4 regions of the Sinorhizobium sp. FG01 genome follow, and region 3 is predicted to be linked to each of the others. Evidence: riboswitches for the same ligand, from Rfam matches in the RefSeq annotation. Region 3 holds a riboswitch; each other region holds the start of a gene.

Region 1 (5,708 bases), on a different contig from region 3:
CAACTGCTCGAGGTAGCGCCGGTTGGCGTCGATGAGCCACGCTTCATATCCGCCTGCCGCGATCCGATCCGGATCGCCGTGGTTCGGCAGGATGCGATTGATCGGCCAGGTCGCCAGGCGCGCGAGCTCGCGAATGTGTTTCTCGGTGTTCTCCGCTTCGGAAACATAGGTGACGGTGTCTTCGAGCGTATCGCCGGCCAGAAGAATTTTCTCGTCCGGCAACCAGAGGATGGTCCCGTCGGCGCTGTGGATGTCGAAATGGTGGAGCTCGACCCGGCGACTTCCGACCTCAAGGTCCAGCCTCGTTTCAAAGAGACGATTGGGCATGACGAGCGGGCTGATGGGCGGGACGCGTGTGGCGAGTTGATCGCGATTGGCATGAAGCAGATGGGCGGTCAGCTTCAGCGCGATGATTTCGCAATCGGCAAAGACCGCATTACCGGCGACATGGTCATTGTGCCAATGGCTGAGGACGACCCGGATGGTCCTTGCGCCGAGCCCCTCGAGATGGCGCCTGATGGCTTGCGCATGGGCAAGCGAGATATGCGTGTCGTAGACGATCGCCTCGCCTGCATTAAAGACCGCATAGGAGGCGACCCCCAAGCCGTAGGCACCGTCATCGAGCCAATTCGGCTCCGCGCCATGAAGTCTCCGCCCCTCGATGCGGCCGTCGTAGTAGGCAAAGACGCCGTGATGCGGTTCAAGGATTCTCAGTGTCGAGGTCATGTCTGGCATGCGAGGCTCTCGAGCAAATTGGCTTCAATCTCTGCCGCGGCGGTCGGCGGCTCGGCAGCGCAGAACTATCACATCCTGACCGCCGCTCACATCGGTTTGCGCATGATTTGGCTCTAGCCCTGCGTGGCCGGAATTAGGAAACTCGCGATTCGTTGTGGTGCCATAAATCATTGAAAGGTTGTATTTTTGCCAATTCATTAACAAATCCCTACATTCCTGCGTCTTTCGGGATCGGCCGGCTGTTGTCGGCAGGCGAACCGCAGCCAGCAGGAGTTTGCGATGGCTGGAAGAGGGCCGGGCGAGGGGACTGCTCGACATCGGCGAGCCGCTGCCCACCGCGCGCATCTTCATGGACCTGATCTTCGGCGCCGCGGCGCTCGAGACCGGCCAGGGACCCGAATGGCCGGGCTGACCGGAATGGCCGGGCTTCATGCGCAGCTGCATCCGCCTGATCGTCAACGGCATTGCGCAGGGGCCCGCGCAAGGCGATTGATCGTCTTCTGCGGATCGTCAGGTCATCCTGCGAACCACCCAGAGAGACCGGCCCGCATGGGCTATACCCGAGACGAGCCGCAGGCGAGGGTCGTCCTTGAGCCGCTCGGCCTCGGCCGCATCGAGAAGCAGCGCCTGCCGATCGGTCTCGTTAGCGTTCGGCGTAATCCAGCAGCGCCGTTCCTCGCAGCAGAGGCCTGCTTCCGGATGCTCCTGCAGGTATTCGATCGCGTATCCGGCCTCGACTTTTTGCAGTTCCGCGTCGATCGACATCGTCCTTCCTCCCGACCTGAAATCGCTCGGGATTATACCTGATTGTGGCGGCCCAGGGAGCGGCGGCCTCGGCATCGGGGTCCGCACTGTGTGGAGGCATCGCCGAAATGTTGGTAGGCAGCACTGGCCTTGACCAGTCATGATCAACGAATTAAGGAAGCCAGCGACGGTTCCCCTACGATGAAGCGAAGGGGATTAATAGGGAACACGGTGCGGACGACCCAACAGGGACCAAGACCGTGGCTGCCCCCGCAACTGTAAGCGGATTGCCGCCCATCCTCGTGACGCGAGAAGCGTCATGCCACTGCGAAATTGTCGCGGGAAGGCAGGTGGACGGCAGATATCCGCAAGCCAGGAGACCTGCCGTCATGCGTTCACTCCAATCACGGGCGGGGATGCCCGGAACAGGACACAGCATGACCTCTCCTTGCGCCGACCCGCGCCTTGCCTCTGGTCTTTCCCGTTCCGCGACGCCGCCGAACTGTCGGCAGGCGGGCTGACTCCGTCCGTTCGCGCCGCGACCGGCCGCATCCTTTCGGCCGTTTCATCGAATCCGGGAAATAGGCTTATGAAAATCCTGTTTGCGAAATCGAAACACGGCATCCTGTGCGCAGCCGCCGCTCTTATGGCTATCGGCATGGAGGCGAAAGCCGCCGAAACCAGCTATCCGCTGATGCTCACCAATTGCGGCCGTCAGGTCACGTTTCAGAAGGCGCCCGAACGGGCCGTCTCGATCGGCCAGAGCAGCACCGAAATCCTTTACCTGCTCGGCCTCCAGGATCGGATGGTCGGCACCGCCGTTTGGATCGGGCCGGTCATCAAGGGCTACGAGGAGGTGAATGCCAAGGTCGAACGGCTCGCCGACAACGATCCGAGCTTCGAAAGCGTCGTCGCCAAGAAGCCGGATCTTGTGACCGCGCAGTTCCAGTGGCATGTCGGCCCGGAGGGCATCGTCGCCAAGCCGGAGCAGTTCGAGGAGCTCGGAATACCGGTCTATACGTCGCCGGCCGATTGCATCGGCAAGGACAATACCGGCGGCGGCGACGGCGTTCGCCATTCGGTGTTCACGATGGACCTGATCTATCAGGAAATCACCGAACTCGCGCAGATCTTCAACGTCCAGGAGCGCGGCGAGACGCTGGTTGCCGAACTGAAGACGCGTGAGGAAGCGGCGAAGAAGAAGATCGCTTCGGCGGACGGCAAGCTTTCCGCAGTGTTCTGGTTCTCGAGCGCCGAGCTCGACATCGATCCCTATGTCGCCGGCAAGAATGGCGCGCCGGGTTACATCATGCGCTCGCTCGGCATCAGGAATGTCATCGACAGCGAAGAGGAATGGCCGACGGTGGGGTGGGAAACCATCGCCAAGTCCGGCCCGACGCTGATCGTCGCGGGCAAGATGGAGCGCCGTCGTTTCCCCGCCGACGACGTCGCCGTCAAGCACAAGTTCCTCGAGTCCGATCCGGTCTCGAGCCTGATGCCTGCGGTGAAGGACGGCCATGTGGTCGAGATGGACGCCCAGGCGATGAACCCGACGATCCGGACCATCGAGGGCATCGAGGTGCTTGCCGATGCCGTCGAGAAATCCGGCCTGAACAAGTGATCGGCAGCGCACCATCCCTGTCCCGGACGAGCGCCAGCCTGCTGGCGCTCGTCGTGCTGTTCGTCGCGCTCTGGCTGGGTGCGGCGATCGGCGAGACGGCCATACCCATGAGCGTGGTGGCCAAGACGGTCGCCAACCGCCTGTGGGATGCCGGCTACGGCGTCGATGCGCTCGACGAGGGCATCATCTGGAACTACCGGGTGAGCCGCGCCATCGCTGCTGCCAGCTGCGGTGCGGCGCTGGCGCTTTCCGGCGTCGTGCTGCAGTCGCTGCTGCGCAATCCGCTGGCCGACCCCTATATCCTCGGCATCTCCGCGGGCGCATCGGCCGGCGCTGTCGGCGTCGCCGTCCTCGGCATCGGCGCCGGGCTGTTGACGCTGCCGGTCGGCGCCTTCGGCGGGGCGCTACTTGCCTTCGGGCTCGTCAGCCTGCTGGCGGTGCGGGCGGGCAGGGGTCATGGCGCGATCGTTCTGGCCGGCGTCGCCGGCTCGCAGCTCTTCAACGCGCTCACTTCCTTGATCGTCACCAAGGCGGCGAATGCGGAACAGGCGCGGGCAATCATGTTCTGGCTGCTCGGCAATCTCTCCGGCGTCCGCTGGCCGGATGTCTGGCTCGCAGTGCCTGTTGCCCTGGTCGGCCTCATTGTCTGTCTCTGGCACGCACGCGCCCTCGACGCATTCACCTTCGGCTCCGAATCCGCCGCCTCGCTCGGCATCCCGGTGCGCCGGGTCTATGCCGTGCTGATCGGCGTATCGGCGATGATGACGGCGACCATGGTCAGCATGGTCGGGTCGATCGGCTTCGTCGGCCTCGTCATCCCCCATATCGCCCGTATGATCGTCGGCGTCCGGCACGGATTGCTGCTGCCGGTCTCCGCCTTGGTGGGAGCGGTGTTCATGATCGCCGCCGACATCGTGTCGCGCATCATCATTCCCGGGCAGGTGCTGCCGATCGGCGTCGTCACCGCGCTGGTCGGCGCGCCCGCCTTCGCTGCCATCCTCAGCCAGCGCAGGACGGTTCGATGACGCTTTCGGCTTGCAACGTCTCATGGTCGGCCGGCGGCGCCTCGATCCTCGAGGACGTCTCGCTCGACGTCGCCGCCGGTGAGTTTCTCGGCATCGTCGGTCCGAACGGTTCCGGCAAGACCAGCCTGATGTCGCTGCTTGCCGGCCTGCGGCGGCCGCGGTCCGGTCACGTTCTGCTCGACGGAGAGAGCGTCGACAGGCTGAGCCGGAAGCAGATCGCCAAGCGCATCGCGCTGGTCGAGCAGCAGGCCGAAACCGGCGAGCGCATCTCGGCGCGCCAGGCGGTGGAACTCGGCCGCACGCCGCATCTCGGGCCGCTCACGCCGTGGTCGGCCATGGATGACGCCATCGTCGACGAGGCGATCCGTAATGTCGGCATGGCGCAGCTCGCCGCGCGGATGTGGCACACGCTGTCGGGCGGCGAGCGGCAGCGCCTGCACATCGCCCGGGCGCTGGCACAGCAGCCGCAAATCCTCCTCCTCGACGAGCCGACCAACCATCTCGACGTCGGCCATCAGATCAGTCTCCTGCACCTGGTGCGCCAGCAGCAGCTGACGGCGGTCGCGGCACTGCACGATCTCAACCATGCCGCCACGTTCTGCGACCGGATCGCGCTGATGAGCGGCGGCCGCATCGCCGCCTTGGGACGCCCGTACGAGGTCCTCACCGAAGAGCGGATCCGCACCGTCTTCGGTGTCGACGTCGACGTCGAGCACCAAAGCGAGGGCCGCTGTCATATCCGTTACCGCGCGCCCGGGTTACCGGCCGCCGGAAAGCCGATGCTGAAGAGGATTTCATGATCAATCTTACCAGGCGCCTGCTCTTCGCCCTGATCGTGATCTCGATGCCGGCCATGGCCAGCGCCGAGACCGGCGAGGTCAAGATGCTGAACCGCGGCGAAAAGGTTTCGATGGTCTTCGAACCGGATTTCCTGGCGCTGCAGCCCGCCGACAGCGTCAAGTACATCGCCGCCAACAAAAGCCACAATGCCGCGACGATCGACGGCATGCTCCCGGACGGCCATCCGGGCTTCAAGGGCAAGATCAACGAGGAGATCGTCGTCACCTTCGATCGGCCGGGATTCTACGGCATCAAATGCTCGCCGCACTACGGCATGGGCATGGTGATGCTGATCAAGGTCGGAGACGTCGAGCTTCCGCAGAATTATCGTGCGATCGAGGCTCCTGCCCGGGCGATGCCGCGCTTCGAGGCGCTCTTCGCCCAGGCCGAGGCAGAGCTGGCGGGGAAATAGCGGTCGGGGCAACCCGGTCGCTGGAACAGGATCGAATTGACTGACGACGGCACCCCCTCTGCCCTGCCGGGCATCTCCCCCACAAGGAGGGAGATTGGACAGAAGCGAAGCCCCGCCCCAATCAAAGCTTGCGAATTCCGAAAACACCGAGTGTCGAGAAAGGCGCCGCCGCTTCCCGATCTCCCCCTTGCGGGGAGATGCTCGGCAGGGCAGAGGGGGCGGCACTCCGATCGGCTTTTAGTTCAACCTGAAGCCATTGCCTTGCGGAATGCCATTGCGCTCACACCGGGCGGGGCCAGATCGCACAATGGCGAGACGCGAAGGCGGCGCG
Region 2 (5,708 bases), on a different contig from region 3:
GGGTTCGCACGATCATGCTGCCCTATCGCTATACGTCGCGGGAATCGCTGAAGGACGCCGAGGCCTGTGCCAAGGCGCTCGGCTGCCATTATGACGTCGTTGCGATCGAGGAGCCCGTCGAAGGCTTTCTCAATGCTCTCGCCGACACGTTCGAGGGGACCGAATCCGGGATCACCGAGGAGAACCTGCAGAGCCGCACGCGCGGCACGATCCTGATGGCGATCTCCAACAAGTTCGGCTCGATGGTGGTGACCACCGGCAACAAATCGGAAATGTCGGTCGGCTACGCGACGCTCTACGGCGACATGAACGGCGGCTTTAACCCGATCAAGGACCTTTACAAGATGCAGGTCTATGCACTGTCGCGCTGGCGCAATGGCGCTGTGCCGCCCGGAGCACTCGGCCCCTCCGGCGAGGTCATCCCGCTGAACATCATCGACAAGGCGCCCTCGGCCGAACTGCGGCCCAACCAGACCGACCAGGACTCGCTGCCGCCCTATCCGGTCCTCGACGACATTCTCGAGTGCCTGGTGGAGAAGGAACTGAGTACCGAGGAAATCGTCGCCCGCGGGCATGACGAGGCCACGGTGCATCGGATCGAACACCTGCTCTACATCGCCGAATACAAGCGGCGGCAGTCGGCTCCCGGGGTCAAGATCACCAAGAAGAATTTCGGCCGGGACCGGCGCTATCCGATCACCAACCGTTTCCGCGACCGAGGGTAGATCATGCGCAGTTCGGTGGAGATTTTCGATATTGCCACCGGCGAGACGCAAGTCGTCTGGCAGACGGAGCGGCTGGTCGAGGCGCCGAACTGGTCGCCGGACGGCAAATCACTGATCATCAACGGCGACGGCAGGCTCTATCGGCTTGCCTTTGACGGTTCCGAGCCCGTGGAAATCGACACGGGCTTTGCCGGGCAATGCAACAACGATCACGGCATTTCGCCGGACGGGAAAACGCTGGCGATCAGCGACAAGACCGAATTCGGCAAGTCGGCGATCTATCTGCTGCCGGCCGAGGGCGGCACGCCGCGACTGGTGACGCGCAACCTGCCGTCCTATTGGCACGGCTGGTCCCCGGATGGGAAAACCTTGACCTATTGCGGGATCCGCGACCAGATCTTCGACATCTACACGATTTCGGTCGATGGCGGAGAGGAGCGGCGCCTGACGCATGGCGAGGGCCGCAACGACGGCCCGGACTGGTCGCCGGACGGTGCGTGGATCTATTTCAATTCGAGCCGCACCGGCCGCATGCAGATCTGGCGGGTGAGGCCGGACGGCAGCGATGTCCAGCGCATCACCGACAGCCCTTATGGTGACTGGTTCCCGCACCCGTCGCCGGACGGCAGGCATCTGCTGGTGCTGTCCTATGACGGCGAGGTCTTCGACCATCCGCGCGATCTCGATGTGCGGCTTCGGCTGATGGATCCGGAAGGCAGCAATGCGCGTGTCCTCTTCGAACTCTTCGGCGGGCAGGGGACGATGAACGTTCCGAACTGGTCGCCCAACGGCGATGCCTTCGCCTTCGTGCGTTATCGGCCGGCTTGAGCAGGACGCGGCGCCCCCGCCTTGCGTTTCGCCGGCGGCTGTGCCCATATGCGGCCGTCAGGTGCCCGCTTGCTGCGGGAGAATCGGGAAGCCGGTAGAATTCCGGCACGTGCCCAACGCTGTGACGGTGACGTCTGCGCCAAAAGAGTTCTGAGTATTTTCAGAGCTTTGCCACTGGTTCCTGATGCGATCTGGGAAGGTGGCGCAGCCGAGTGATCCGAAGTCAGAAGACCGGCCTGGCGAGATAGACCGGCCCCGCGCGGACGGCGGGAGGTTGCGCATTGTTGGGGATCGAACGATGCTGCCTGACCCGAACGGCTGCCTTGCGGCGGCCGGTGCCTTTTCGCCGGACGAGCGCGCCGCCGTCTATCGTGCCATCGAGACGCGCCGCGACGTGCGCGACGAGTTCCTGCCCGAACCGCTGCCCGAACCGCTGATCGCCCGCCTGCTCGAAGCGGCGCATCGTGCCCCGTCCGTCGGCTTCATGCAGCCGTGGAACTTCGTGCTCGTACGGCGAATCGAGACGCGGGAGAGGGTCTGGCAGGCTTTCCAGCGCGCCAATGAGGAGGCAGCCGGAATGTTTTCGGGCGAGGCGCAGGCGAAATACCGGTCACTCAAGCTCGAGGGCATACGCAAGGCGCCGCTCGGCATTTGCGTGACCTGCGACCGGACCCGCGGCGGCGCCGTCGTGCTCGGCCGCACGCACAATTCGCAAATGGACGTGTATTCGACGGTTTGCGCGGTGCAGAATCTTTGGCTCGCGGCGCGGTCCGAAGGCGTCGGCGTCGGTTGGGTCAGCATTTTCCACGAGAACGAGGTCAAAGATATCCTCGGAATTCCGGAGCACATCGAAATCGTCGCCTGGCTGTGCCTTGGCTATGTCGATCGCCTCTACCAGCAGCCGGAATTGGCGGTGAAGGGCTGGCGGCAACGCTTGCCGCTCGAGGACCTCGTTTTCGACGAAGGATGGGGCGTCCGCGACAGCCTCGTAACGACCGCCCAAAGGGAAGGTGTCACTCGTTCTGCAGCGGCTGGTAACGCGATCCCCGAGGGTTCTTGAGATCGATCGCGCTCTCTTCCTGTGGCAGGAAGGCAGGACCGACAACGCGGACCTTGCTGCTCTTCGGATCATAGGGGCGCTCTTCCACGGGCTTTGCCCCCGCTGGTCCGAAGGCTGGTGCAGACGGCCCCTCGATCGTCACGACGGAAGGGCTGACCACCGAAAGCTTGGTTCCCGAGGTGGTGCTTTTGTTCTGATCCGTCGTGATCTTCGGAATCTGGCAGCCGCAGATGCCGGGAGAACCGACGTCGCGCACACGATAGGCGAAGGCGTTGGGGAGTTCCCTGTACGGCCTTCCCGTGGACGCCGAAACCATCTGCTCGCTCTCCTCGGTGGCGAGGACGTGATAATAGAGTTCCGTATCGGCGCCGGGGCATCGTGCCCGGCAAAGCTCGGCGTCGCGTCCGAAGTCGGCCGGCGTGGCGTTCGACGAAATCGGGAAAAATGCTCCGTCGCAGGTCCGCACGCACATGGTCCTGAAGCCGCCTGCCGCGCCGTTCTCCATGAATGTGAAATCGTCGGTCGGACCATCGAACAGCAACGGATAGTCCTCGCCGTCCGGCGGGAAGCTTTCGAGGATGTTGCGATGAGCGCGCGCCTCTTCGGTGCCGAATTCATCCGGAACCGTCTCGTCCCAGTTCGGAGCGGCGTCCCCCGAGCAGTCGTTCAATTCCATGGCGGCGAGGATCCGCCGGCGCATGTCCTCATTGCCCTTCGAAATCAGGTGCCGGCGTTGGGCCTTGAGCGTGTGGAGATTGTCCTCCATGCGCGCAATCGCATCGTCAAGCTCGGCACAGGCAGCCGCATTTTCGCTTTCGATGTAGACGACGGACTCGTCGCTGCATTCCATGCGCCGCCTTTCGTTCCTGGCGCGGCGAAGTTCGATGTTCTGCCGCGAAACCGCGCCGGTGAAATCGCGCAGATTGGCGTTTGTCGTGAACGCCGCCGGCAGCTCTGCGAGGCGGGCGCTGAGGCGCGCGCAGACGTCGGTGGCCGATGCCTGCCCAGGCATAGCCAAGGCGAGGGGCAGCAGAGCGGCCGCAAGGTGCATCATCCTCAAGGACGCAGTGGATCGGGACACTGACACTCGTCTTTCCTGCATTTCGCTCCGCTGATCGCGGGACAGGGGCGCCTGTAGTCACATCATACGACGTTAGGGTGAGGGCGCAACGACAAGACGGCGTTTGCGTTAATACGTGTTCCGAGACAGGAAGGGCCGGGCCGCCTGAACGGCCCGGCCATGATTAGGCCGCCCTTGCAGTTTCGAGCGACATGGGCCGTTCGAGCACCGTGCCTTCGATGAGGGCAACGGCCTTCATCTGTCGAAGCAGGCTTCTCGACACTTCCCAGGCGACCGCGACCGCGTAGACATTGCCGATCCTGTGCGGCTCGGCAATCCGTTCTCCGGGGCACCCCATGCGGCGGAACATCCGCTCAAGGAAGACGTCTGTGACGGTGACGATGTGGCTGATGCCGGAGGCAAGGCCAAGTTCGCCGACGCCGCACATCAGTTCGGCGGCGGCGACCGTCACCTGGTTCGAAGACCGGTCCTGGGAAATATCCGGGTCGATGCAGAAGCGGCTCGATTCCCAGACCGAAGCGCTCCGGATTTCCGGGTTGCCGCCGAGCAGCACCGGGAATGTATCATCCAGCATGTTCGGCCCCAGCGTCGGCAGGAGCCTGAGCGAGCCACGCAGCTTCCCGGTTTCCGGCGAATAGGACATCACATAGAGCGGATTGGCCTTGTCGTAGTGGTCGATTTCCCAATCGCCCTCGGTCCTGACGTCCCATTTCAAGAAGTCGTGGAAGACGCGCTTGCGCAGCCGGAACATCTCGTCGATGGCCTGCGGATGTTTTCCGCGAGCGTTTCCGTTCACTATCCTGATCATCTTTCGCTCCATCGTGTTTGCGCGATGGAGCGATGCTGTCAGGCTCGGGCGACACATGTAACTGTCGGTAGTGACAGTTTAATCCAACGATTTTTCCCACAAAATTTGTGGGGCATCCGGCGCCGGGAGCGAGCTCCGATGGTAAATTCCCCCGTCAGATGGTGGGGATCAACGCATGGCGGACTGCCTGCGCAACCGCTTGCGTGTTCGACACGACATTGAGCTTGCGGCGTGCATTGCTCATGAAGAAGCGGACCGTGCGTTCGGAAATGCCGAGGATCGTCGCGATTTCCCAATAGCTCTTGCCGGCTGCCGACCAGGTCAGGACCTCGGTTTCGCGGCTGGTCAAGCGCGGATCGCGCTCGTCGATCGTATCTGCCATCGTCCGCTCGAGCATCGAGGCATGAAAGAGATTGGCTGCCAGCTGGAAGTCACGCAGATGGCAGCGGCGATATTCGGACCATTCCGTCGGCGACATGTTGGCGCTGATCGCCAGCAGCGCCATGCGGCCGGCCGGCGAAGGCAGCGGCAGGGCGACCCCTTCCGTGGACAGGCCGAGGTCCTCTGCAGCCTCGAAGAGCGGCTCGCATTCGGGAAAGCGGCGGCGTGCGGGTGCCCATTCCACAGGCCTTACGCCTCCGAGAGCAAGCCGAAGGATAGGGTCGATCCGGTGAAGACCGCGCGACAGATAGAGCTCCTCGGCATAGGCGCCGAAGGTGTGATGCAGGCGGCAGACCTTGAGACCCTCGGCCGTCGGTTCCGCTTCCAGATAGAGAAGATGCGCAATATCGAAGGTACGACGCATCAAGGCGAAGAATTGCTGCGGTTCCGCACACCCGCCATATTCCACGATATCCAGCAGATCGAGGACAGCCTGTTGATTAGTCATGCCGTAACACCGATTCATGCCCCTAGAATAAACATGGTTTAGCCTGCCGGTTTTTGTCTAGTGCTATATTTCGTAATCGGTGCAAGTCTTTTCACTAGATCAATGCATGGTTGTATTTCCGCGGCAAGCTGCCGCGGAATCGCCTAAAGCGCGATAGACCGGAGAGCCATTCCTCAGGCGGGATGGCTTGCCTCGACCACTGCAAGAGCCGCCATGTTGACGACGCCGCGGGAGGTGACGGAGGGGGAAAGGATGTGGGCCGGCAGCGCCGAGCCGAGTAGGATCGGCCCGACATGAAGGCTGTCCGTCATCGTCTT
Region 3 (5,708 bases):
CGGCGCCGGTGATGACCCCGAGCGTCCCTTCGGCGCCGATGAACAGATCGCGTAGGTCGTAGCCGGTATTGTCCTTCTTGAGGCGTCGGAGACCGTCCCAGATTTCGCCGGTCGGGAGCACGACTTCCAGCCCCATGCAGAGCTGTCGCATGTTGCCATAGGCAAGCACGGCGGTGCCGCCGGCATTGGTGGAAAGATTGCCGCCGATCCGCGCCGATCCTTCGGAGCCAAGCGACAGCGGAAACAGCCGGTCGACGTCGTCCGCCGCCTTCTGAATGTCTGCGAGAATGCAGCCGGCGTCGGCGACGATCACATTGCCGACCGGGTCGATGTCGCGGATGCGGTTCAGCCGCTCAAGGGAAAGCACCACATCGGCCTTTCCCTCGCGCGGGATCTGGCCGGCCACGTGGCCGGTGTTTCCGCCCTGGGGCACGATCGCCGTCTGGCTCTGGCTGGCGAGCCGCAGGATGCGCGAGACTTCATCGACCGAGGCGGGCTTCAGCACGAGCGGTGTCGTGCCGCGGTAAAGCCCGCGCGATTCGACGAGATAGGGCGCCGTCTCCGCCGGTCCGGTCAGCGCATGGCCGGGGCCGACGATGTCGGTGAACGAGGCGATCAGTTCGGGAGAAGGGATTGCTGTGCTCATGACCTGCCTGCGATTTATATTGCCGAAACAGCCGGACCACACAGGTCTCGCGCTTCCGGTCAGATCCTCGGGGCTGCGGCCCGTTCGAGCCGGTCGATGATCGCTTCGCCAAGGCCTTCGCCCGGGATCGGCCCGAAAGCGATGGTTCGAGCGCCGCTCGCATCTGCCTTTTTCATATAGTCGAAAAGATTGGCGGCCGCTTCCCTGAGATTGCCCGTTGGGCTGAGGTCGAGGACGATCGCCGCGCTGCCTTCGCCAGGCAGCGCCTTGCCGCCGAAGCGGATCAGCGCCTCTCCCGTGTGGACGTCCGTCGCATTGAGCCGCACCGCGGCACCCGGCGCATAATGCGAGGCGAGCATGCCGGGAGCTTCGATCGTCGCGCCGGCCGCTTCCGGCCGCTCAACGGGAAGGCCGGCGAGCGCCTCGATCTCGGCCGCATCGAGACCCCCCGGCCGAAGCAGCCGCAGCCGGCCGTCTTCGACCTTGATGATCGTCGATTCGAGGCCGATTTCCGCCGGGCCGGCATCGAGGATCAGCTTCAGCTTCGCACCGAGATCCGCCTCCACATGGGCCGCGCTGGTCGGACTGATCTTGCCCGACGTATTGGCGCTCGGCGCCGCCAGCGGGCGCCCAAAATGTGAGATCACCCGCCGGGAAAAACCTTCAGGCATGCGGATCCCGAGCGTGTCGAGGCCGGCCGAGGCAAGCGCGTGCACGGTGCTTTCGGGTCGCTGAGTGAGAATCAGCGTCAGCGGCCCCGGCCAGAAGGCTTCCGCGAGGCGTCGGGAGATGGGGTCGAATATCACATGCGCTTCGGCCATTCCCATGTCCGAGACGTGGCAGATCAGCGGATTGAAACGCGGCCGGCCCTTCATCTCGTAGATGCGGCTGATCGCATCGGCACTCGTTGCGTCTGCTGCAAGGCCGTAGACGGTTTCCGTCGGGATCGCCACGGGCTCACCTTCGGAAAGCACCGCGCAGGCCGTTTCGATCGCCCGATCCGGTTCGCTGCGCGTATCGATGATTTCGGCCATGGCGGTTCTGGTCCTTTCCGTCGCTTCCTTAACGGAGGAGGAGGGAAAACAGAACGATTTTCTTTGTCGTTGACCGGCGTCAGAGGCTGCGAATGATCCGCCGCAGCGCTTCGTCGCGTGCGCCGAGCATCAGGACGTTCTTGAGCGCCACCTTCGGGTCCTGCGTCCGGAAGATCAGGCCGTTGCCCCGAACATTTCGATCGAGGACCATCCGCCCCTCTTCGGTGCCGGGTTGAATGGCCACGGCGAAATACATGCGCGAGTAGCTTGTCTGTATGCGTTCGAAGAAGTGCGCCTCGTCGCCGAGGTCGGAGAAGAAGTTGGCAAAGTAGAACGCCCAGGTGACGTCTCGCGATCGAGCGAGATGAGTCCGCGCCGCGGTGACATGGCAATAGCCGAGGTGGGGACTGTCGGCGAGGGTCCTGTGGAAGATCATCTTCGGGAACTGGATCGAGGCATGAAAGCCGTTGATCCGCCTGTGTGTCGTCTCTCCCGCCGCCTGTAATCTCTGTCCGGTTCTCTCTGCCACTTCCTCATGCGTCATGTAGCGGCGCTGTTCGGGCAACCACGGCCGGCGCCGCTCGATTCGGCCCGTGCGCAGGAACTCTGTATGGCCGCCCGCCGTTTTCGGCGCCGGCGCCTGCGGTTTGCCTGAGGCGTCGTAATATCTGATTTTTGCCATCGACCTCTGCGTCACTTGTCGCTGAACGGACTGAACCGTCAGCGAACGCTAAATCACTATGGTTAATAGAGTATTTCGGGCGCCCGCGCATCGCTTTATGTCGCAAAATGGCCCGTGATCTTCGCGGCCTGGATGCCGCTGCAAAAAAAAGCGCCATTTGCCGAAAAATGTATCTATCACATTGTTTATTATAGAAGATGTCACAGGACTTCCAACGCGCGCGCATCGAAAATCTTTGTCGTCTTTCTGGAATGGAATGTCGCGCACCGGCAATTGCCGAGCCTGTCTGGCCGCTTAGATTCGAATTGCTCAAGGTGCCGCTTCTTCGCAGGGAGGGGCGGAGAATTGGGAAGCCGGTCAAATCCCGGCGCTGCCCCCGCAACGGTGGTGGAGTGAACCCCCGGCATAAGGCCACTGGACAATCGTCCGGGAAGGCGCCGGGCAGGGCCCTCGGGCCGCTCCAGAGCCCGGAAACCAGCCTTGAGGAAAACGACCGTAACTGGTTGCGGCGGGCAGCCGGATCGGAGCCAAGGCGCACGGCATCTCTCCGGCGCGGTTCCTGTCCTGCCTGCCCGAAACAGGGCTAACGAGGACATGGGCATGGACATCCAGAACGAAATGCTGCGCAAGCTGAAGACCCGCCGCGAGGGCTACAGCCTCGATCGGGCCTTCTACATCGACCCGGACTATTACCGTCAGGACCTGGAGAATATCTGGTACAAAGACTGGCTATTCGTCGGCCACGACTGCGAAATCCCGCGTCCCGGCAATTACTTCACGCTGCAGGTCGGCGACTATCCGATCGTCATCGTGCGCGATCGCCAGGGGGCGGTCCGAGCGCTGCACAATTCCTGCCGCCACCGCGGCTCGCGCGTTTGCACCCAGCACAAGGGATCCTCGGCCAAGCTCGTTTGTCCCTATCACCAGTGGACCTACGAACTCGATGGCAGGCTGCTCTTCGCCCGGCAGATGCCGGAGGATTTCGATCCGGCCCAGCACAGCCTGAAGCCGGTCAATTGCGAAACGGTCGGCGGCTATATCTTCATCAGCCTTGCCGAGCGGCCCATGGATTTCCAGCCCTTCCGCGACACGGTTGCAGCCTATCTCGCGCCGCATCGCCTCGGCGAAACCAAGGTCGCCTATGAAAGCACCATCGTCGAGAAGGGCAATTGGAAGCTCGTCTGGGAGAACAACCGCGAGTGCTACCATTGCGCCGCCAACCATCCGGAACTCTGCCGGACCTATCCCGAGGCTCCGACTGTGACGGGCGTCCAGGGCGCCATGGACGATCCGGAAATCGGTGCCCATTGGGAGAGATGCGAGGCGGCGGGGCTGCCGAGCGCCTTCAAGATCGGGCCGACCGGCCAGTTCCGCATGACGAGGATGCCGCTGATCAACGGGGCGGAGAGCTATACGATGTCCGGCGAGAAGGCGGTCCGCAAGCAGCTTTCCGGCGACATAAGCGCGAACCGCATCGGCACGCTGCTGCTCTTCCATTACCCGACGACGTGGAACCACATCCTCGGCGACCATGCGATCACCTTCCGCGTGCTGCCGCTCGGGCCGGAACTGACGCAGGTCACGACGAAATGGCTCGTCAGCAAGGATGCGGTCGAAGGGGTCGACTATACCCTCGAAGACCTCACCCATGTCTGGACCGAGACCAACGACCAGGACCGGCAGATCGTCGAGGAAAACGCCTTCGGCATCCGCTCGCCGGCCTATGAGCCGGGTCCCTATTCGGCCGAACACGAGGGCGGGGTCATGCAGTTCGTCGACTGGTATTCGCGCTTCATGCAGGATCGCCTGCAGGGCAGCGCCGCTCCTCTGTCGCGGGTGGCATGACGATGGAAATGGCACGCTCCTTTCACCACTTCGACGAACTGCAGCCCTGGAAAGATCGCCAGTTCCTGCTCGAATGCATCTCCGCGGTCGGCGAGACCGCGGACGTGATGACCTTCACCTTCCGGTCCGACAGGCCGGCCTGGTTCCGCTACCTGCCCGGGCAGTTCGTGACGCTGGAACTCCCCGTCGGCGAGGAACCGGTGATGCGCACCTATACGCTATCGTCCTCGCCGTCCCGCCCGCTTTCCGTTGCGGTCACGGCCAAGGCGCAGTCGAACAGCATCGGCACGCGCTGGATGTTCGACAATCTCAGGCCTGGCATGACGTTGAAGGCGCTGGGGCCGCTCGGCGATTTCAGCTTCGTGCGCCATCCGGGCGAAAAATATCTGTTCGTCTCGGCAGGCTCCGGCATCACGCCGATGATGTCGATGACGCGCTGGATGGCGGATTGCGCGCCGGACACGGATGTGACCTTCATTTCCTGTGCCCGGCAGCCGGAGGATCTGCTGTTCAAGCCGGAGCTGGAGATCCTCGCCCGCCAGATGCCGCGTCTCAATCTCGGCTTCCTGGTGGAAGGACACGAAGCGCGTCACGGCTGGCACGGCCTGCGCGGCCGTATCGATGCGACGAAGCTGCCGCTGCTTGCACCGGACTTTCTGGAGCGAACGGTCTTCTGTTGCGGCCCCGAACCCTTCATGCGCGGGGTTCGGGAGATGCTGGAGGGGGCCGGTTTCGATATGGCCCGCTACCACCAGGAAAGCTTCCAGCCGGCGGCGGCGCCGGCGGCAGAGGAACTCGCCATCCGCGCCGGCTCGGCGGCCGGCGCTCAAGGCGAGGCGGCCCGGGTAACCTTCACCATGAGCGGCAAGGAAGTCTCGACCGTCCCCGGCCAGACGATCCTGCAGACAGCACGCGCCAACGGGGTCAGGATCGGTGCGGCCTGCGAGGGCGGCATCTGCGGCACGTGCCGCGTCTTGAAGATCGCCGGCGAAGTCGAGATGAACCACAATGGCGGTATTCTCGATGACGAAGTCGACGAGGGCTACATCCTCGCCTGCTGCTCGCGGCCTATCGGCGACGTTCAGATCGAAGCGTAGACAGCTACAGGCGCCGTCCGGCTTTTTCAGCGGCGCTCGGGCTGGTTGGGCAGGTGGGCCTCGGCGGCCTTCACGCTGATCGCACCGGTGACCGTTCCGTCGACGCCGGCGCCCGAGCCGCTCTCGGCCTCGGCACGGCTGATGAGCAGGGGTTCTGCGAGCGGGACGGTGGCCGCGGCGCTCGCCGCCGGCGCCTTGCCAATCTTCGCGGAGGCGATGACGGTGACGATCGGCGGCTTCTCCGGGAGCAGCGCGCCCTGCGGCCACACCTTCTTCAACTCTGAAACGGTCATTGCGGCGACGTTGACGTCGATGTCGTTGAGCGTCCCGGGCACGCGATAGGGGCAGCGCTTCTTTCCGCAATTATGCGACGACGAGAACTGCCACAGCGCATAGCGATCCCA
Region 4 (5,708 bases), on a different contig from region 3:
GAAGCGGCTCGAACGGTCACTTTGAAAAAAGGGGCCAATTCGCATCTTCCAACGCTGTCGCCGGCGCCGCTTGCACCCAATCTGGCCATGATCGTCCAACAGAACCTCGCCATGCTTCATTTCCCGCCGGAGAACATCGCCCTCGCCGATCGGCTGCAACGCGCCGCCTTTGAGTATTTCCTTGATTACACCGATGCGCGAACGGGGCTCGTCGCCGACACCTCGCGGGCGGGGTCGCCATCGAGTATCGCGGCCACCGGCTTCGGACTGTCCTGCTATCCGGTCGCCGTCGAGCGCGGTTGGATGCGGCGGGGGGATGCAGGTCACCGCGTACTCACGACCTTGCGCTTTCTTGATGGCAGCCGGCAGGGGAGCGATAGGCTCGCAACGGGATACCGCGGCTTCTACTTTCATTTTCTGGACATGCGAACGGGCGAGCGCGCCTGGAACAGCGAACTCTCGACCATCGACACGGCGCTGCTTCTGGCCGGCGCACTGACGGCCGCGGCCTATTTCTCGGGGCCAGATCCGAACGAAACGGAAATCCGCAGTCTTGCAGCGCGACTATATGAGCGGGCGGATTGGGCCTGGGCGCTCAACCGCGGCGATACTCTGACGATGGGCTGGAGGCCGCCGGGGCGTTTCCTGAAGCACCGTTGGCGCGGCTATAGCGAGGCGCTGCTCCTCTATGTCCTGGCGCTAGGCTCCACTAGCCTACCCATTGCGCCGGAGAACTACGGCGCCTATTCGGTGGCACATGAATGGCTGACGATTGGCGGGATGTCGCACCTGCACGCGGGCGCGTTGTTCATCCACCTCTTTCCCCATGCCTGGATCGACTTCCGAGGCATAGGCGATACGGGAATGCGGGCGGCAAGCAGCGACTATTTCGCGAACAGCTGCCGAGCGATCGCGCTTCAGCGGGCGCATGCGGAAGAGAATCCTCATGGCTTTTCCGGCTATTGCCGCAACCTCTGGGGCTTCAGCGCCTGCCATGCGCCGAAGGGCTGGATGCGGCTGCGTGACGGCCGGCGGCAGAGGCTTCTGGGCTATGCGGCACGAGGCGCTCCGTTCGGCGCCGATGACGGGACCCTGGTCCCTTGGGCTCCGCTTGCCGGACTGCCCTTCGCACCGGACGACTGCCTGGATAGCCTTTCGCATCTGCTCGCGCATTATCCGGCACTGCTTCGCGACGGCCGCCTTCCCGGCGGCTTCAATCCGAGCCTGCCGGGCGCAGGGCGCGAGGGCTGGGTCGACGACAGGATTGTCGGGCTTGACCAGGGGCTGTCCGTCATGATGATCGAGAACTGGAGAAGCGGCCTCATCTGGGAACTGACGCGCAGTATCCCGGACTTCAGCCGGGGGCTGAAAAGGGCTGGATTCGAAGGGGGCTGGCTGACACCCGGCGCGGCTTGATGGGACGGAGCATGGGGCAGGGGCATCGGCAGCGGGAAAGCAGAGCGGTCATGGAGGCGGCTGCCGCGATCGAATGGCTGGCGGCCTCCATTCCGGAGGTCGCCTGTTCGGTCGCGACCTCTGACGCACATTTCCAATCGCCAGACGCTTTCTGGTCGAAGCCGGCAAACCTCGAGACCTGCCTGGCCTATCAGGACCGTTTCGCGTCCGGCATGGACGATAAGATTCGAGCGGCGCACCTGGTCGCCTTCTACAGCCATCAGCTGAGCCTTGCGGCGGGCGCGATCTATCTTGTGAGCGGCCTTGTTCCGGTGGTCGCGGGCCTGCGTTTCGAAACCTATTTGCGTGCCCGCGACGGGAGGTCGCTTGTGGCCGGCCGCTTTCATTTCCTCGTCGACCTTCCGCGGAGCGAGAGTGAGATCGAGCCGGACGAGCCGACTCGACGCTTTCACGATGCCTTCGTTGCGCATCTGAAGCCGGTGATCGCGCTGCTGAAACGCCGCTGCGGCCTGTCAGCGCGCGCGCAATGGCGGTTGGCCGCGGACAGTCTCGCCGGCGCTTTCCTGGAGATCGGGCGGCGGCGGCAACGGGAGGACAGGGCGACGGGGCAGGCGCTGGCGATCGTCAAAAAGGCCCACTCGCCGCTTGCCTCGCGGCAGCTTCACTACGAAAAGATCGAAGCGGCCTCCGGCAGTGGGGGAGAGCTTCGCTCCAGGACCTACCGGATCCGCGGCGGCTGTTGCCTTTTCTATCGTGCCGAGGGCGGCAGCTTCTGCGACACCTGCGTGCTGCTCGAGCCCGAGCTTCGACGAGAGATGCTGCGGGCCCACCTGCTCGATAGCAAATGAGACCCTTGCCTTCTCCCCGCGTGCTGCCCGCAGGCGGGGAGAGGACAAGCGGCGAAGGCGCGGGGGCCGGTTAGTGCGCCCGGAGAAACCGGTCGTTGATGAAACCGGAGACGATGCCGAGCACCAGCCAGAAGGCGAGCGTCGTCGCAAGCGCGGCGACGGCGAACTCGGCGCCGAGCACAGCCGGCACGTTGCTGGAAATGTCGAGCGGCTGCGGCGCACCATAAAGATGGGGAGCGGCGACTAGGACGAGACCCGCGAGCTTGGCGACGATTTCCGGGCGGAGTGCCAGCAGATAGAGTCCCACGGCCGAGAGTAGCACCGTCGCCCCCCACCAGAGCTGCCGGTCGCCAAGCTCGGCCGCCGGAAAGCCCGGCAGTTCCGGCGGCAGGCCTACGGCCGGAAGCAGGTGCACGGCGAGCCAGCCGAAGGCGCCCCAGAGCGCGCCATTGGCAAGCGTGATCGGGTAGCCGATCATCAGGCTGATGCCTGCAAGCAGCAACGAGAAGCCGGCGCCGGTGACCAGATTGGCGGCAAGCGTGCCGGAAAAGCGGCTCATGCCGAACATGATGCCGCCTTCCTCGTGTTCTTCGCCCTCATGGGCATAGGCGGGGGTGACCGGCGAAAGTGCTGCGAGCATCTCGCCTAACATCTGGGATCCTTTCAGCGACGAATGCTGCTGATGATCCGTGGCCGGCTGCTCGCCGGCGGGCTGCCCGGTTGCAGCCGGCGCTTCGCCCTCGAATTCTTCCGCATGCAGGATAAGCGGCGTGACCCGCAATTCCTGGGCGCCGGTCATGAAGACGCCGGCGATCAGCCCGGCCACGACCGCGGCCAGAAGTGTCTTGACGATCATTGTCGATTTTCCTCAGCGGGCGTGGCCGCCTTGCGGTAAGCCGGCCCGATTCCATCGACGCAAGCCGGCGCTTGAAGGCGCGGGCGCGTGCCAGACGCACGACGCGCGCTCCGAGCACCGGAGGGTCGATTGTTGTATCGTTTGGTGTGGAACGCGGCAGGCGCTCCATGACTTCGCTTAGTGGCAGGGGAAGCCGTAGGAATGGCGCGTGTCGTGTGCCGTGTCGTGCAGCACGGCCGAATTCGCCAGGCCGGCACCGAAAACGAGGAAGCCACCGATCATGAGGGCGATGATGCCCGCGGTCAGACGGTCGCTGAGGGAGAGCGGAATGCTCGAAACTGTAGACGTAGCCATGACAACCTCCGTGATGGCAATGGGATATTCCCCTTGGGCACTATGCCCGTATCGCTTGGCAGGTTTCCTGGCTCGCAGCGTCAGGTGCCCAGGCTAGCCTAGTCACCAAGGATTTGCCTCGCCTTCCCAGAACCGAACCGCCCTCTCGCGGCTGTTCCAGTGGCTTCTTCCGGATTGCTCCGGAACGGCAAATTCACGCTGCTCTACAGTCGCGGGGTCGGCAGTGATTGAGATGCCCAGCTTGGGTCCATCCGTCACATTCCCGTTTACTCCCGAAACACGTTCGCATTCCGGGAACCAACCGATCAGCGATGATTAGGTGTGGCCGCCAATGATGTCAATCGCGCCGCGGTGGAAAGTGGAGGAGAGGGTTGCGCGCATTTCGCGTTGCCCGCCACATGGGGAACAACTCCTGATGACTATATCGCATTGGTCGGTTATCTCTTGGGCAGCGCGTGCGGCCGCAGGCCGCACGATCGACCCGGGGTCCGTGCGATGCTTGCCCTTGTTCCTGCCCTGTCCTTTGCCGCCGTCATCGGATCCGGACTTATGGCCGGGCTCTTCTTCGTCTTTTCCGTCTGCATCATGCAGGCGCTGCGGCGATTGCCGGCGGAGCAGGGCGTTGCTGCCATGAACGCGATCAACGTCGTGATCCAGAATCCGTTGTTCTTCGCCGCCTTCATGGGCACGGCGCTGCTCGGCGTGATCCTCATAGCTGCCGCTTTCATCTGGGGCGGGGAGGGGAGCTATCTCCTGGCGGCGGGCGGACTCGTCTACCTCGCCGGCACATTCGCGGTGACGATGGTCTTTAACGTTCCGCTCAACAACGCGCTGGCGAATGCCACTTCGGTCGAGGCCGCCACCGAAGTCTGGCAGCAGCGCTACTTGACCGATTGGGTCTGGTGGAACCATGTCCGCACGATCGCTTCGATAGCTTCGCTCGCCCTTTTCACGCTTGGCTTTCAACGCGGCTGAAGCCTAGGAAAGAGGACGATGAAACTGGGGAGGATCCAATGGCAGTCCGACGCATCGTGCCCAATCTTCAAGTATCCGATCCGCAACGCGCGCGCAGTTTCTATACGGATCTGCTTGGCCTCAACGTGGTGATGGATCACGGCTGGCTGGTCACCTTTGCGGCGGAAGGCGGATCGGCAATGCCGCAGGTCAGCTTTGCCATTGAAGGCGGATCGGGAACGCCGGTGCCGGCGCTCTCGATCGAGGTGGACGATGTCGACGAAGTCTATCGGCGCGCGAAGGCGGCCGGCATCGAAATCGTCTATGACATCACTGACGAACCCTGGGGTGTGCGACGCTCTTCGTGCGCGATCCGTTCGGCAACGTAGTCAATATTCTGACGCATTGATCGGGGGACGGCCCCCGCTCAATGGATCAGACGGTCGTCAGAGCGTTCGCGACGTCGGCGACGAGGTCGTCCGGGTGCTCGATGCCGATCGACAGGCGGATAGTCGATTCGAGCACGCCGATCCGGCGCCGCACCTCGATCGGCACGCCCGAATGAGTCATCGCCGCCGGGTGGCTCGCAAGCGATTCCGTGCCCCCGAGGCTGACGGCGAGCTTGAAGATCTGCAGGGCGTTCAAGAAACGGAAGGCTGCCTCCTGGCCGCCGGCGATGTCGAAGGAGAAGGTCGAGCCGGCGCCGGTGCATTGCGCGGCAAAGGTCCGCCCGACCGGCGAGGCTTCGTCGTGGAAGGGCAGATAGTGGATCCCTTCGACCTTCGGGTGGTCGCGCAGGAACTCGGCGACGATCCGGGCATTCTCGTTCGCCTTCTCCATCCGGACCGACAGCGTTTCGAGCGACCGGCCGAGCATCCAGCAGGAATGCGGGTCGAGCTGCGTGCCGATCGAGCCGCGCAGCGCCTTCACCTGTTTGATCAGCGCCTTCGAGCCGAGCACGGCGCCGGCGATCAGGTCGGAGTGGCCGCCGACATACTTGGTGAGCGAATAGAGCGACAGGTCCGCGCCGTGGTCGATCGGGTGCTGGAAGACCGGGCCGAGCAGGGTGTTGTCGCAGGCGACGATCGGCCTTTGCCCCTGTCTTTCGCCGATCTTTTCGGCAATGCGGCGGATCATCGCGACGTCGACGAGGCTGTTGGTGGGATTGGCCGGCGTTTCGACGAGGACCGCGGCGACCCGGCCCCTGCTCATGGCCTCCTCGGCGGCGGCGCTGACGGCCGCTTCATCGACGCCGTCGGCAAAGCCGACTGCGTGGATGC

What was found. Region 3 has a riboswitch for cobalamin ahead of CO656_RS15255 (aromatic ring-hydroxylating dioxygenase subunit alpha). Riboswitches for the same ligand answer to the same signal wherever they lie in the genome.
Region 1: linked by a shared signal. The riboswitch ahead of CO656_RS30285 (ABC transporter substrate-binding protein) and the one ahead of CO656_RS15255 (aromatic ring-hydroxylating dioxygenase subunit alpha) in region 3 are both predicted to bind cobalamin.
Region 2: linked by a shared signal. The riboswitch ahead of bluB (5,6-dimethylbenzimidazole synthase) and the one ahead of CO656_RS15255 (aromatic ring-hydroxylating dioxygenase subunit alpha) in region 3 are both predicted to bind cobalamin.
Region 4: linked by a shared signal. The riboswitch ahead of CO656_RS07165 (CbtB-domain containing protein) and the one ahead of CO656_RS15255 (aromatic ring-hydroxylating dioxygenase subunit alpha) in region 3 are both predicted to bind cobalamin.

Annotation. Positions count from the first base shown of each region.
Region 1 covers NZ_NWTB01000012.1:156,427-162,134, forward strand. Annotated here, with positions in the region: gene CO656_RS20905 (MBL fold metallo-hydrolase) at 1-735, opposite strand, end outside; gene CO656_RS30520 (hypothetical protein) at 760-933, opposite strand; gene CO656_RS30280 (hypothetical protein) at 1,010-1,147, shown strand; gene CO656_RS20910 (hypothetical protein) at 1,246-1,500, opposite strand; cobalamin riboswitch at 1,651-1,883, shown strand; gene CO656_RS30285 (ABC transporter substrate-binding protein) at 2,126-3,100, shown strand; gene CO656_RS20920 (iron ABC transporter permease) at 3,097-4,125, shown strand; gene CO656_RS20925 (ABC transporter ATP-binding protein) at 4,122-4,925, shown strand; gene CO656_RS20930 (pseudoazurin) at 4,922-5,377, shown strand; gene CO656_RS20940 (hypothetical protein) at 5,658-5,708, opposite strand, start outside.
Region 2 covers NZ_NWTB01000003.1:277,911-283,618, reverse strand. Annotated here, with positions in the region: gene CO656_RS04045 (NAD+ synthase) at 1-725, shown strand, start outside; gene CO656_RS04040 (TolB family protein) at 729-1,553, shown strand; cobalamin riboswitch at 1,596-1,808, shown strand; gene bluB (5,6-dimethylbenzimidazole synthase) at 1,852-2,613, shown strand; gene CO656_RS04030 (DUF2865 domain-containing protein) at 2,567-3,715, opposite strand; gene CO656_RS04025 (acyl-homoserine-lactone synthase) at 3,858-4,502, opposite strand; gene CO656_RS04020 (LuxR family transcriptional regulator) at 4,657-5,391, opposite strand; gene CO656_RS04015 (NADP-dependent malic enzyme) at 5,565-5,708, opposite strand, start outside.
Region 3 covers NZ_NWTB01000008.1:174,960-180,667, reverse strand. Annotated here, with positions in the region: gene CO656_RS15270 (FAD-binding oxidoreductase) at 1-646, opposite strand, end outside; gene CO656_RS15265 (L-threonylcarbamoyladenylate synthase) at 706-1,680, opposite strand; gene CO656_RS15260 (DUF6656 family protein) at 1,760-2,362, opposite strand; cobalamin riboswitch at 2,658-2,860, shown strand; gene CO656_RS15255 (aromatic ring-hydroxylating dioxygenase subunit alpha) at 2,963-4,207, shown strand; gene CO656_RS15250 (hybrid-cluster NAD(P)-dependent oxidoreductase) at 4,204-5,304, shown strand; gene CO656_RS15245 (glycoside hydrolase family 25 protein) at 5,331-5,708, opposite strand, start outside.
Region 4 covers NZ_NWTB01000004.1:349,691-355,398, forward strand. Annotated here, with positions in the region: gene CO656_RS07150 (glucoamylase family protein) at 112-1,416, shown strand; gene CO656_RS07155 (ferric iron reductase) at 1,428-2,264, shown strand; gene CO656_RS07160 (CbtA family protein) at 2,335-3,120, opposite strand; gene CO656_RS07165 (CbtB-domain containing protein) at 3,298-3,474, opposite strand; cobalamin riboswitch at 3,514-3,791, opposite strand; gene CO656_RS07170 (anthrone oxygenase family protein) at 3,970-4,449, shown strand; partial or broken gene CO656_RS07175 (glyoxalase superfamily protein) at 4,488-4,837, shown strand; gene CO656_RS07180 (cystathionine gamma-synthase family protein) at 4,864-5,708, opposite strand, start outside.